DNA from 2 places in the Pseudoalteromonas sp. Z9A5 genome. Region 2 is predicted to be linked to the other one. Evidence: predicted binding sites of a transcription regulator. Region 2 holds the regulator's gene; the other holds the start of a gene.
What was found. Region 2 encodes sigma-54, which starts transcription at its own class of promoters, with help from an activator protein. Its sites were predicted from a motif close to GTTGGCACGNNNNTNGNNT; they were not measured.
Positions count from the first base shown of each region.

Region 1 (7,407 bases), on a different contig from region 2:
ATTTAACTGTGCGGCGTTATTTGTTAGCTCTACTGACGGCGCTTTAATTATGACAAAGTCGGCAGTTTTTAAGTCGAGCGCTAAATAAACGTGGCTTCGATTCGATGAATGAATAACACGCCTTATTTTATACCCTTGAGATCCATAAACGCCTTCTTGAATAGAGCCAAGTTTATTGCTTTCAAATAAATCACCTTCTTTTAAAATAGGTGGAATACTTAATTCATCCAGTTTATTTATTTGTGCTTTCGCGAGCTGATTTATTACAATAACCTGCATGGTTAGGTTGTCGTTACTACCAGCATTAACTGCTTCATCGACAACTATTTTAGCTTGCGTGTTTAAGTCATTTTTTTGATAGTTTAATAACGCTAAAATACGCTCTTCAGTCAAAAAGTTAAATATGCCGTCGGTCATCAATAAAAACACATCACCAACGATTAATGGCTCACAAAGGTAGTCGAACTTAAAATGTGGCGTTATTCCGAGCGCTTGGCTTAGTACCGTTTGACCATTGGCTTGTATATTATGATCAGTTGTTAACAATGTAAGTTGGTTATTACGAAGGCGATAAATACGTGAATCACCCACATGAAAAATATGAGCGCATTGGTTTTGCAAAATAAGCGCTGAAAAAGTACATACATAACCTTTTTCAAGATTGTACTTATAAGGGCTGTGCTGATTTTTACAATATAAATGGGCATTTACACTTTTAAATACTTGACCACCAGCATGCTCAACGGACCATGCTGGTGATGTACAATAATAATCGTTAATAAAGCGCTTAACCGCACTTTCACTCGCTACTTGGCTAACTAAACTGCTACCTACCCCATCGCTAATAGCAAACACGGCACCTTTAAGGTTAAGCTCATCTAATATTGGCACTCGGGACAAAACAAAGTCTTGATTTATACTTTTACAACCTTGTGTTGTAAAATACCCAGTATTGAGTGTTAAGGCAGTCATCGGTTATTAACTCGTATGCGGCGTTTGAATGTGACGCTTTGGCGCTGTTTTGTAGTGCGTGGTGTATAACGTTAAACCAGTAAACGCCAAGCCACCGACTAAGTTACCTAATACGGTTGGAATTTCGTTCCAAATTAAGTAATCCATTACCGAAAATTCACCGCCCATAATAAGCGCAAACGGGAATAAAAACATATTCACTACTGAGTGCTCAAAGCCCATAAAAAAGAACAACATAACCGGCATCCACATGGCAATTACTTTACCGCTTACATTTGTTGAAATCATTGCGCCAACAACCCCAAGCGACACCATCCAGTTGCATAACATGCCTCTAATAAATATAGTTAACCAACCTGCTGTTCCAAATTCGGCATAGCCCAAAGTACGCGCCTCGCCTATTGCAGCAACTTTTTTAGCAATTGCACCGCCATCTATGTTGTACCCATAAGTAAAAATAAACGACATCATAAAAGCAACCGTTAGCGCCCCTAAAAAATTACCCAAAAACACTTTGCCCCAATGCGGTAATATTTGCGACCACGTAACGCCTGGTCGCTTTGCAAGCCATGCTAGTGGCGTAAGTACAAATACACCCGTCAGTAAATCAAAACCCATTAAGTACAACATAATAAAACCAACGGGAAACAACATCGAGCCCACTAAATGTGAGCCAGTGGCAATGCTAACGGTAATTGCAAACACTGCAGCTAACGCTAAAATAGCGCCAGCCATAAATGCACGAATTAACGTATCGCGCGTTGACATATAAATTTTAGACTCACCAGAGTCCACCATTTTAGTTACAAATTCGGTAGGGATTAAATAAGCCATTTTTTTACCTTTATTTTGGTAGTGCTATTTTAATTTCCATTTGCAGCAATATATTGCAAGCAAAAAAAAACGCCTACACCTTACTTTTTTAAAGTAAATGTGTAGACGTCTTCGTCTGGAATCATATTGGTCTTAGCAAGGGGAGAAACCTTACTGTATGTTAATTTGCAAAGTTGGTGCCATTACAAAAAATTAAATTATAGCTATTTAAAAACAAGTAGTTAGTTGATTTAATGTAATTTTAAAAATGATATTTACGCGCTATTTTTGTGCATTAAAAGCCGTTTTGCACCAAATAAAGTAATTAAACATTATAAATAACAACCTTAAAAAGAAGCATCCAGCTACAGTATTGATAAAATCAATATCAGTTATTGAAAACAACAATTTCATTAATAATATACTTAGCGCTAGAGTGAAGTTAAGCCAACAAACTAAGAGTAATTATTATGCCAACTACCGCTATCTTCACACACCAAGACGGATTATTCATTGATGCTAATTTACATCAATTCATTAAAGAGCAGTTATGTACTAAAGCGACTTTAAAAACGACTGAGATTTACCAAGCTTTAGCTACGTTAGTTGATGAATTTGGGTGTACTTGTCGTAAAAATAAGCATCAACCAAGTGATACTCTTGAAGTAGACACGCTATTAAATGCGTATCAACAAAAAAATCATCCACATTGCCATATGAACGCACAAACAACAGAAGCCGTGCTTGATGAATACTGCTGCCAAGTACCTGCCATTATTGTTGTAGCATTAATGGATACGCTAAGCGGTACACACTGTGATGAGCCAAATGCACATGCCATTTATCATCGCGCTGCACAATTAACTAATCGCCCTTGTATGCACACAGTGCAGATTGCTAATGCATCAGCAGCTTAAAAATGGGGGTGTTTAAAAATGCTCGATAACCTTTTGTGCAAAGTCTGTGCAACTTAGGGTTATCGAGTTATTAGATATTGAATTATTAGAATCATCTTTATTAGGTGCTAAATCAAAAGTTACTTGGGAACTTGCGAAGGTTTTTTCTAATGCGTTTTCAATCAATATTGCGGCTTTATCCCACTTCATAAATTTAAGCATTAACACTGCACTTAAAATACTGCTGCTCGGATTGGCTTTATTTTGTCCCGCTATACGTTCAAACGTGCCATGTGTTGGTTCAAAAAATGCCACTTCGTTATTTAAATTTGCAGCGGGCATTATGCCAACTCCACCCACTTGCGCGCTAAGCATATCAGCTAAAAAGTCGCCATTTTGATTAGTAGTGGCTACTACATCAAACTGTTCTGGATGCATTAAACATTGCTGAAGCATGTTATCGGCTATTACTTCTTTAATAATTAATGGTTCTTGATCTGATCGCTCTATTAGTAGCCAACGACCATTTTGATGATTTATAGCTTTAAATTCTTTTTTAGCAAGTGCGAACCCCCAACGTTTAAATGCACCATCGGTAAATTTAAGTACATTACCTTTATGCACAATAGTCAGTGAGTTACTGTTATTTTTTAGTGCGTAGTTTATTGCATAACGTACTAATCGCTCAGAACCCTCTTTTGAAATGTTTTTAATGCCAATGCCGCACTCTTGTGTAAACCTCAAGCGCGTTACACCCATTTCTTCACATAAAAAGTCGAGCATTTTTTCACTTTCAATACTGCCCGCTTGCCATTCAATACCTGAATAAACATCTTCGCTACTATCGCGAAGCACCGTTATGTTAGTTAAAAAAGGATTTTTTAAAGGAGAAGGAAGCGCACTAAAGCCTTTAATGGTGCGCATATTTACAAACAAATCCATTTCTTGTCTAAGCGCAACATTAAGTGAGCGAAAGCCACCACCAAGCGGAGTTGTTAGTGGCCCTTTTATGGCTATTTTACAAGTACGTACCGCGTTAATTGTTTCTTGCGGGAACCAATCACCGTCATATAATTTAGCTGCTTGTTCGCCGTTGTAAACTTGCATCCAATGAATTTTTCGCGCCGTTTTATAACAGTGTTCAACAGCACGATTAACCACATTACGCATTACTGGCATAACATCTAAACCCACACCATCGCCGTCAATATAAGCAATTATAGGTTCGAGAGGGATTTGCCAGTCCCCGCGCTCATCTATTGTTATATTTTGACCTTGCTCTGGTACATTTATATGTTGGTACTGCATTGCTAACACCTACAAAGCTTTATTAATATTATTAAAGCATGATCAGTTTGGTGTGTCTGTATTCACTTTTTTATAGTTACTATCAGTTTAAAAAATATAGAGCTTTTATTTTTATCTATAAGTAGCAAATAAATATTTATTAAAACTGTATTGGCTTTGTATTACTGCAATTACAAAACCAGCTCTTCCATCTAAAAAGCCAAGTCGTAAAAAGTAATGACGAATAAAAGCAAATGTTGCTGAGCTTATTGCTTTTAATATGGATGATTTTTTGCCTTTCCTAATCATTTGGTCTGCACCAATATTGGCATAGTTATTTCTTTTATTTATATATGCAAAAATATCTTCGTATTGAAAGTGCAATAAATCTGCCTTTAAGTTAATCAAGTTACAGCCTTTAACCACTACCGATTCGTGTACCAAATTATTATTGTAACTCGTTGTGTTTTTATTGTAGATACGAGAAATACGGCTTGGGTACCATCCACTATGACGAATAAATTGACCACAAAAGTGCGTTAATCTATTAAGTACTAGTACGTCTTTTTCTTTACATTTAGCAAGGTTATCTCGTATTTCAGCACCTAATTCATCACTAACGACTTCGTCACAATCAATTGCAAAAATCCAGTCGTTACTTGCTAAAGCTTCTGCTCTTTGGCGTTGCTCACCAAATCCTTCCCAGTCGGCACGAACGAATACTTTATCTGTGTATTTTTTAGCTATTGCCAATGTTTCATCTGTACTACCTGAATCAAGTACAATAATTTCATCAGCCCACTTTACCGACTCCAAGCATCGTTCAAGTGTACTTCCTTCATTTTTACAAATAATACAAACAGATAATTTCACGGACTTTCCTTTTATTAATTAACATAGCGCCAACATTATAAACTGATTAGATAACTAAATAATGCAATTGTTGAATTTTTACTGATTTTAAATTTAACCACCCTATTTTTTAGCAAAAAACAGTGAAACCTATACGTAATTTAATCGCGTTAAAAATTCATAACGGCTAAACCACAACTCAATTATCCCCGTTAATCACACGCTTAATTCCGATCATTTAATATTTAACTTTTATTGGTATAGTCTTTGTGATTAGTTAAAAATAGAGTAAATAACATGAAGATATTATTGATATTGCCACTATTTATTACATGTAACATAAATGCAGTTGAAGTGGTTATACATAACATAAACTCACTTACCAATAATGGTCAAAAAACAGTATCTACTTGGATCAATCAAAGTGTTAAAAAAACAAAAAATACGCTTGGTCCTTTAAAACAAAGTGTTTTACCTATTTATTTAAAGCCCAAACACTTTGCTCTTGAGCCTGTGCCTTGGGCTAGTGTAAAACGAAATGATCCCGATGGTTTGGAGTTACATATAGACCAACAAGCAAGTTTAAGTGAATTTACAAAAGATTGGACGCTTTACCACGAATTATCGCATTTATACCTGCCACTATTGCCTTACTCAGGGTTTTGGTTAAGCGAAGGTTTTGCGAGTTATATGCAAAATAAAATAATGCGTGATAGCGGTATTATAACTCAAGCCCAATTTGTACAGCGACTTAATGCCGGATTTGAACGTGCACGCAAACAAGCAAAAACAAAGCAACAACCACTTAATAAACTGTCTGCCGATATGTGGCGACAACGCGCTCAACAGCGTGTTTATTGGAGTGGTGCAGCCTTCTTTGTAGAGGCGGATCTAGCTCTTCAAAAACAAGGAAAAACAGTGGCTGAAGTTATAAAAGCATATCAAACATGCTGTAGACCTGCGCGTTCAAACGCTAAAAAATTCATAAAAGAGCTCGATAGATTATCGAGTAGCAGTGTGTTTTCTTCACTTTATACACAGTACAACACGCGTACAAATTTTCCTGATATTACCAAAGCACAACTTAATCAGCTATAGCGTTATTTTTTAAGTAATTACAAAAATAGTTATAGGCATTCGCGTTAAAATTTACTGAATATTTATTCATAAACCCATGTAAGTATTCTACTTTTTTACACTCTACCAATTCTTTACGCCCCAAATTGGCTATAACATCATCTACATTAAAATGTACTTCATGATTTGGAAAAATGAACTCACACGGTACTTTTGCATTTAGCTGTAAATGATTACGTAATTGCGATGGATAAAATCCTATGAGCTTTTTAAGATGTGGATTGCCTGTGAGTAACTGAGCACGCCATGCTGCACTTGCACCTGCACTAAAAGCAATACAAGTTGTAGGACTCTTAAGTGCATTAAAGCATTCTTTAACCTTTTCGGTATATTTGTCGTGGTCGCAGTGTTTTATAAACTTTTCATAGTGATTAGCTTCACTTTCAATGACTTGCAGCTTACCGCTGTATGGATCTATAAGCATACTATTACTGCTAACACCCATTTTAAACCGTGTTAAAGCGGGTGTTAAACCAAAAATATCGCTGACAATTACGTAATCCATACTTATCCTTTTACTATTTAAAAACACGTTTGTAAGCAGTTGATAAAAAGTATTATAAATTATTTTATATAAATAGCTTGCACACACAATATATTTAAGTTACCTTCCCTCTCTGGTTTGAAGAAACCGCCGCGGTTAACCATTTACCCTGATCCAGTAAGCCCCGCAAAACGTATATTTGAAAGCTAAGTTATTGTACGGCGAGAACCCCTTAAAAATACCGAGATGAATTTTACTATCATCGCAAAAGTGTCATAAAGATCGTCAACACTGTAATGAAGCTAAACACAACATCGTTTATTTATTAACTGCATTTTGCTATAAAAAAATAGCGCAGAATAAATAACAAGAATAAAGTGAGTTTTATTATGTCTTATAAATATAATGGGTCTATGATCCAAATCGCACATCCAGTGCAGTCTATTTCAGTAAACAAACATCGTGTAATCTTTAGTGATACACAAGGTTTAAAAAATGCATTGTTTCAAAAAGCGAGTGATGCACGCCAATTTGTTAAATGGCTTAAAGCTAGTTAACCAAATACTTTAATTGCCGTTTATTATTGCAATTATTGATAAGATATTATGCCAGCCTCGTTGCTGGCATTTTACTTTTTAGCACTTTGTTGGTTACAATAGATTTACAATAATAATTACTGGCAGCTGTTGTAATGCTCCGTGTATTTTTAACTCCTCTACTCTTTTGTTGTTTAAGCTCAGTAAGTAATGCTAAAACCATAAATTGGTTAACGCACGACTTTGCACCCTATTACATTTTAAATGGCAAATACCAAAAACAAGGTCGTGACGAAAGTATAATCACTCTCCTAGAAAAACAGTTACCCAATATTACCTTTAATCGAATGATCATCCCTTCTGGCAAAGTGATTCAAGAGCTATCAAACACATCCCATAATGCATGTGCGTTATCACTTTATAAAAATGA
Region 1 is NZ_WTLC01000027.1:55,171-62,577, forward strand. It holds gene GQR56_RS14190 (protein kinase) at 1-972, opposite strand, end outside; gene GQR56_RS14195 (formate/nitrite transporter family protein) at 979-1,806, opposite strand; gene GQR56_RS14200 (hypothetical protein) at 2,256-2,702, shown strand; gene icd (NADP-dependent isocitrate dehydrogenase) at 2,715-3,989, opposite strand; gene GQR56_RS14210 (glycosyltransferase family 2 protein) at 4,101-4,841, opposite strand; gene GQR56_RS14215 (hypothetical protein) at 5,118-5,918, shown strand; gene GQR56_RS14220 (hypothetical protein) at 5,905-6,462, opposite strand; gene GQR56_RS14225 (hypothetical protein) at 6,831-6,998, shown strand; gene GQR56_RS14230 (transporter substrate-binding domain-containing protein) at 7,133-7,407, shown strand, end outside.
Region 1: GQR56_RS14195 (formate/nitrite transporter family protein) is a predicted target of sigma-54. The motif match lies at 1,972-1,990, and genes of this name have one in related genera.

Region 2 (7,407 bases):
CAGCGTAGATTGCATAAAGCAATTTTACGTTACCATGATGCAGCAGGTTGGCCGATGATACGTGAAGCACTGCGTAAAATGGGTAAAGCTAATTTAATTGGTAAAGGACCTAACTGTTTAGTGCCTGAAGAAGGGCGAGATGAGAAATCAGGTAAAGGTGATAGTAAAGGCGGACGTCCTGCATTAACGCGACATACTGGTTTTAGCCAATTTAAAAAGGCAAACACTAAACCAAAAGTAGGCGGTAATCGTCAAAGTACACGTTAGTGATTAAATCTACTAATTAAATTAGTAGATTAGTTTTAACTGCGTTACTGTTGTTTAAGCTCGCATAATACGTAAATTAAGTGAAACTTGCTCTTTATTGGCTATATCATTTTAGGTGATAAAGAGTGGGTTTTTAGAAGCTCCCTCTAGTGTATATATTCTCGTTTGCGAGTTCGTTTATTGAAGGGGAGGTAACACTACAAATAGGGCACCAAGTTCCCCAAAAATACACAAGCGTTGGTTTGTCTTGGCTCATTGCTGCTAGATCAATGTTGTGCCCTTTATAATCTATTAATTGTAATTGAGGATTTGCTGGCATAACAGGTTGTCGCCACCAATTTACAGCATTATAAATTACGAAAAATATGAAGCCATATATCAACACACTCTTTAATATTGATAAGCCTTTTTGTTTTGGCGTTTTTTTAGGTGTGTCTTTTTTATTTTTGGTATTAGTTGTCATAATAGCTGCTTTTTCTCTAAATACGTTAACTTCAAAAATTTACATTTTAAACTTATATCAGCAGCCATGTTGCGGTGCCTAAAAAGGCGAATATACCCACAATATCTGTGATTGTAGTTAAAACTACACTACCTGCAAGCGCGGGATCTATATTCATCTTTTTAAGAATAATAGGGATACTCGCACCAGCAACGCCGGCCACAACCAGATTCATAAACATAGCAAAGGCAAGTACGCCACCAAGCATAAAGTCCCATTGCCATAGCGCGATAACACCTGCAATTAACAACGACCACAAAACACCGTTTAACGCGCCAATGGCAAGTTCTTTCATCATTAAAAAGCGTTGGTTAGTTTGATTAATATGACCCACTGCAATACCGCGAATAACGAGAGTTAGCGATTGGCTACCTGCAACACCGCCCATTGAAGGAACAATACCGTTAAGTACAGCTAAAATAGGTAAAACATCTAAAGTACCTTCAAAAAAGCTAGCTACAAAAGCAGCAGCAAGGGCTGTTAACAAGTTAACACCTAACCAGACTGAGCGTTTTTTCGAGCTTTTTAAAACGGGAGCAAAGGTGTCTTCTTCATCATCAAGACCGGCTAAACTAAGTAAGCTATGCTCTGCATCTTCTCGTATTACGTCAACAATATCATCGATTGTTACACGGCCAAGTAGCTGATCGTTATCATCTACAACAGGGGCTGATATCCAGTTATGACGTTCAAATAATTGCGCAACCTCACTTTCATCCATAGAAATTGGAATAGATTCGCAATCTTCATCCATTAAATCGAGGACAATTTTTTCAGGTGGATTAGTCAGTAATGTGCTTAATGACAAAGCGCCTATGAAGCAGTTATGTTTATCTACTACATATAAGTCATCGGTACCTTCAGGGAGCTCACCACGCAGCCTAATATAGCGCAAAACAACATCAAGAGTTACGTCAGGGCGAATGGTTACCGTATCGGTATTCATTAACGCACCAGCAGAGCGCTCTTGATAAGAAAGAGCTTGCGTGGCACGTTCACGGTCTTGAATATCCATAGCGCTAACAACGTCTTTGTAGACGGTATCCGGCAGGCTACGTAATACTTCTCCTAGGTCATCGTGCCCCATATCTTCAGTGGCTGCAGCAATGTGCTTAGGTTCCATTTGAGCAATAATGCCCAAACGTACATCTTCAGAAAGCTCTTCAAGTACATCGCCCTGTACATCTGGGTCGACCAATTGCCAAAGCAGTCGGCGGATTTTATGCGGCGACGACTCTAATAATAATGCAGTATCACAAGGAGCGGTTTTAGCTAACATGCGCCTAACTTGAACAAATTGACCACTGTTAAGCGACTTTGTCACTTGTTTTAATTGTTGTAGTGGGTAGTCTTGTTCAAAAGCTTCGGGCATTGGCGTCCTTAATTAATTTTAATATTACTTTGGTAGGGGAGGTTACTAACTTTTTTGGTTTATCTAATTTTTGATTCTTTATTGCTGACTATTCTTGTTCGTTAAATCGTTGCGCTATTAACTGACCAACAGCGTGCAAAGCTTGCTCTGCATCGGGTCCTTTACATACCACTTTAACTTCTTTTCCTTGGCTACTCTCTAGTAGCATTAAGCCTAAAACACTATCACCGGCAGCTTCTTTGCCATCTTGAAATATAGTAATTGAAGCGTCGAATTGTACGGCTAATTGTGCAAGCACCGTTGCAGCTCTAGCGTGTAAGCCTAATTTGTTTTTTATTAAAAACGTGTCTTCTAAACGCATAAGTTACTCTACCTAAGCTGAACAGGTGATTATTTAAATTATTTATTTTCTTGTTCACGATGACGAATTTTTACATTTGGGTGAGTCATCGAAAAGCTTTCACCAATCGTTTGTGCTAAATACACTGAACGATGCTGCCCACCGGTACAACCAATAGCAATGGTTAAGTAGCTACGATTATTTCGTTCTAAATGAGGTAACCACGTTTGCACAAAGGTTTGAATTTGCCATGTAAACTTTTGCACAATACTATGATTAGCTAGGTAGTCTTTAACGGGCTGATCTAATCCTGTTAAAGGTTTTAATTCGGGCTCCCAATGTGGGTTTGGTAAAAAACGTGCATCAAAAACATAATCTGCTTCTTTAGGTATTCCGTATTTAAAGCCAAATGATTCAAAAGTAACAATAAGCTGTTTGTCTTTTTTACCAAGTATTTTTTCTCTGATAGATTCAGCGAGTTGGTGAACACTTAACTCGCTGGTATCAATCATAAAATCAGCTCTGGTTGTTAGCACATCAAGTAATTCTTTTTCTTTTTTTATAGCTAAATCAAGTGGCAATGAGTCGACAGAAAGAGGGTGTAGTCGTCGCGTTTCAGAAAAACGTTTTATTAATACTTGATCTTCGCTGTCTAAATAAAACAGCGTTGGTTTAGCAAAACCAGGTAAATACTCAAAAATATCATTGAACTGTTCTTGTTCTTTTGGCAAGTTTCGAACATCAATACTCACTGCTATTTTGTCGTAGTTGTCAGAGACACTTCGCACTAAAGAAGGCAGCAGGTTTAGTGGAATATTATCTACGCAATAATAACCTAAGTCTTCAACTACGCGTAAAGCTACCGATTTTCCAGAACCTGATCGGCCACTTATGATAATTAATTCCATTTAACACCTTTTTTATTAATTATGATTGATCAACAATAACTTGGTATAGCTCTGTATCTGATTTTGCACAGCGTAACTGCTTACAAAATTCTTTGTCGTTTAGTTTATCAGCAATGGTTGCTAGAGTCTTTAAGTGCTGTTGGTTATCACCATCTGGTACGATGAGTGCAACAAAAATATCTACAGGGCGGTTATCTATCGCATCAAAGTTAATAGGTGTTTCGCTAACAAGTACTAAAGCTAAAGGTTCTTCTACGCCACTCATTCGTCCGTGAGGTATTGCAATACCTTTACCAATGCCTGTACTACCTAGTTTTTCTCTGCTTAGTAAAGCGCTAAGAATATCTTGTTGAGATAAGTAAGGAAGCTTGTTGTGAGCAAGTTCGCTAATAAACTCTAAAATTCTTTTTTTACTATTAAAAAGGACCGCAGCTTTGCTGCAGTCCTGACATATAAGTGAACTTAGTTTCATAATATTAGTGTCGAGCAAGCTTCTCTTTGTGTTTGATAACTTGTCGATCGAGCTTGTCAATCAACGAGTCAATGGCGGCATACATATCTTGATGTTCAGTAGAGGCAAATAATTCCGCACCACTGACATGAATTGTTGCTTCTGCTTTTTGGTTTAATTTTTCTACATCGAGAATGACATGAACATTATTAATATGATCAGAGTGTCTTTCTAGCTTCGCAAATTTAGTGTTTACATAGTCTTTTAGTGAATCGGTTACTTCTACGTGACGACCAGTTAAGTTTAGTTGCATAAGCGTTACCCTCTTTGTTTTTGCGTCTTAAATCAGACTTTTTCGCTGATTTGACGGTGGAATAGCCAGAGATTCGCGGTACTTTGCGATCGTGCGTCTAGCTACTTTAATTCCTTGCTCAGCCAATATATCCGCTATCTTGCTATCACTCAATGGTTTTGCTGAGTTTTCTGCTGCGATTAATTTTCTAATCAGAGCGCGTATTGCCGTAGATGAACATTCGCCACCATTTTCGGTGCTTACATGGCTTGAGAAAAAGTATTTTAACTCAAAGATTCCACGTGGCGTGTGCATATACTTTTGGGTTGTTACGCGAGAAATAGTCGACTCGTGCATTTCTACCATTTCAGCAACATCATTTAAAACCATTGGTTTCATGGCTTCTGGACCGTGTTCAAAAAAGCCTTGTTGTTGCTTAACAATACAATTTGTTACTTTTAACAATGTGTCGTTTCTGCTTTCTAGGCTTTTAATAAACCATTTTGCTTCTTGTAAGTGTGAGCGAATAAATTGGCTATCACCACTCGATTTAACGGTACGAGACATTGCAGCATATTGGCTGTTTACTCTTATTTTAGGCATGCTATCTGGGTTTAATTCTACAACCCAGCGACCTTTAATTTTTTTAACCGACACATCAGGAATAACATACTCAGACTCTTCTCTAACAATCGTATCAGCGGGTTTAGGGCTGAGAGTATGTATTAGTGTCATTACTTCTTTAAGCTCTTCTTCTTTGAGCTTAGTTTTTTTCATTAATGTACGATAGTCACGAGCAGCTAATAAATCAATATGCTCGGTTAAGATCATTTTTGTTTCATTAATGTAAGGTGTTTCTTTATCAAACTGGTTAAGCTGAATACACAAACATTCTTGTAAACTACGTGCAGCAATACCGACCGGATCAAACAGTTGGATACGCTTTAAAACGGCTTCAATTTCGTCAAGTTCGACTTCGTTATCATCTTCGTTTTCTTGATTGAAGCTCTCTAAAATTTCTTCACAGCTAAGTGTTAAAATACCAGAATCATCTACGGCTTCAACAATAGCGATTGCAATAGCTTCATCAGTAGGGCTAAAAGGCGTTAATTGTAACTGCCACATTAGGTACTCATGAAGTGTTTCGGTTGAAGCACCTTGGTATATTGACTCGTCCTCAGGCATTGGTCCTGATGACGATGCAGGCGCAGCACTCATGTACTCATCCCAGCTAACATCCATAGCCATGTCGTCACTTACTGTATCTTTAGCAAGTGCTTCACCACTATCTTGTTCGTATTCGCTAGGAGCATCATCTGCAGATGCGCTAACAGTAACGTCATCGTTATCAGCTTTTTGCTCATTTTTGCCAGCAGAATCTTCTGCGTAGTCGTTTTCTTCAACTTCTAGCAGCGGGTTGCTATCAAGAGCTTCTTGTATTTCTTGCTGGAGATCCAATGTACTGAGTTGCAACAAACGAATTGCTTGTTGCAGCTGTGGTGTCATTGTAAGTTGCTGGCCCATGCGCAGCTGTAATGATTGCCTCATTTATCTCTAACAATCCTTTTATGTTGTTATAATTAATACTAGCAGATGCTCAAAGACATGGCGTTAATGTTACAGCCTAAATTGCTCGCCTAAGTAAACATCGCGTACTGTTTTATCGTTTAATACGTGTTCAGGAGTGCCAGATGCAATTAGCTCCCCATGAGAAACAATGTAGGCTTTTTCACAAACATCAAGGGTTTCTCTTACGTTATGATCGGTAATTAATACACCAATCCCACGGTTTTTAAGATGTTCTATTATTTTCTTAATATCTAATACTGAAATTGGGTCTACACCAGCAAAAGGTTCATCTAGCAATATAAACTTAGGATCGGCGGCAAGTGCACGTGCTATTTCTACACGACGACGTTCACCACCGGATAAAGCCATACCTTGGCTATCACGAATATGCTGAATGCTAAATTCATCCAATAGATTATTTAATGTGTCTTCTCGGGCTTGTTTATTTAGCGATTTACGCGTTTCTAAAATAGCCATTAAATTTTGGTAAACAGTCAGTTTTCTAAATATTGACGATTCTTGTGGTAAATACCCTATGCCTAATCTAGCACGACTATGCATAGGTAAAAGAGTAATATCGTTATCGTCGATAGATATTTTACCTTTGTCGCTAGGTACAAGTCCTACAATCATATAAAACGTTGTAGTTTTACCTGCACCATTAGGTCCAAGTAAACCAACAATACTGCCAGCCTTAACCTCAAGACCTACATTTTTAACAACTTCACGACCTTTATAGCTTTTTGCTAACAGCTCTGCTTTTAATGTGCTCATGGTTGACCTTTATCGCTTTTTTTACTTTTTGTAGCTTCAATAGGCACTAAAATAGTATGAACGCGATCGGTAGAGTTTTCGTCTTTTTCAGCACTAATAAGCTGTTGCTGCATATCGTAAGTAATGCTTTTTGCGTTAATTTTTTGTCCAGCTTGCGATACTTGTGCATCGCCAACAAGTGTTAAAAAACGCTTAGCTACATCGTAACGAACTTCGTTCGCACTTGCGCTCATTATTGTGCCGTCATCTTGCTTTTCTTCAAAGTACGCAGGGCTGCCAGTGGCAATTAATAACTGTTTATTATCACCTAATTCGTCACGCTTATGCACTTCGAGGCGGTCAGCCGTAATGCGACGGTTACCATGAATAATTTCAACATTTTTTTCAAAAATACCTACATTAGCTTTTAGTTGGCCTTCTTGTTTGTCGGCACTAATTGATATTTGATTAGCGGCAGGTTGTGTACTTTGTTCTGCTGCATTACTATTAAAGGCTAGTATAAGTGTAGGAATAATAAGTGATTTTAATATTTTATTGGTCATAGTATATGGTTCGCGTATGGTTAATGAGTTTTATCACTTCAGTTTTTAAATCGGCTTCGAGGCCTTTACCGGTGATTTTTAAGTTAGGTCCAGTCACAATGACAGGCTGTTCGGAGCGCATCGTCAGTTGCTTTATATCTACTTGAATATTATCGGCATTGATCTTATCAATCATTGCGTTGTCAGTTAGATTTTTAGCGACTACGTTGCCCTCTAAAATTAACTGTTTACCTTCATACAACGTTGCTTCATCCGCATTGATGCGCCATGTTTGCTTTTCGTTATATAAAGTGAAAATAGGTTTTTCAAAAAAGGTAAAGCCTAACTGTTGATACAGCTCCATTTTTGCAGCTGTTACTTTATGGCTAATTTTACCATTCTCATCATACG
Region 2 is NZ_WTLC01000009.1:15,677-23,083, forward strand. It holds gene GQR56_RS06495 (YgiQ family radical SAM protein) at 1-267, shown strand, start outside; gene GQR56_RS06500 (redoxin domain-containing protein) at 401-730, opposite strand; gene mgtE (magnesium transporter) at 783-2,141, opposite strand; gene GQR56_RS06510 (HPr family phosphocarrier protein) at 2,230-2,502, opposite strand; gene rapZ (RNase adapter RapZ) at 2,541-3,389, opposite strand; gene ptsN (PTS IIA-like nitrogen regulatory protein PtsN) at 3,409-3,861, opposite strand; gene hpf (ribosome hibernation promoting factor) at 3,866-4,153, opposite strand; gene GQR56_RS06530 (RNA polymerase factor sigma-54) at 4,181-5,680, opposite strand; gene lptB (LPS export ABC transporter ATP-binding protein) at 5,750-6,475, opposite strand; gene lptA (lipopolysaccharide transport periplasmic protein LptA) at 6,472-7,017, opposite strand; gene lptC (LPS export ABC transporter periplasmic protein LptC) at 7,007-7,407, opposite strand, start outside.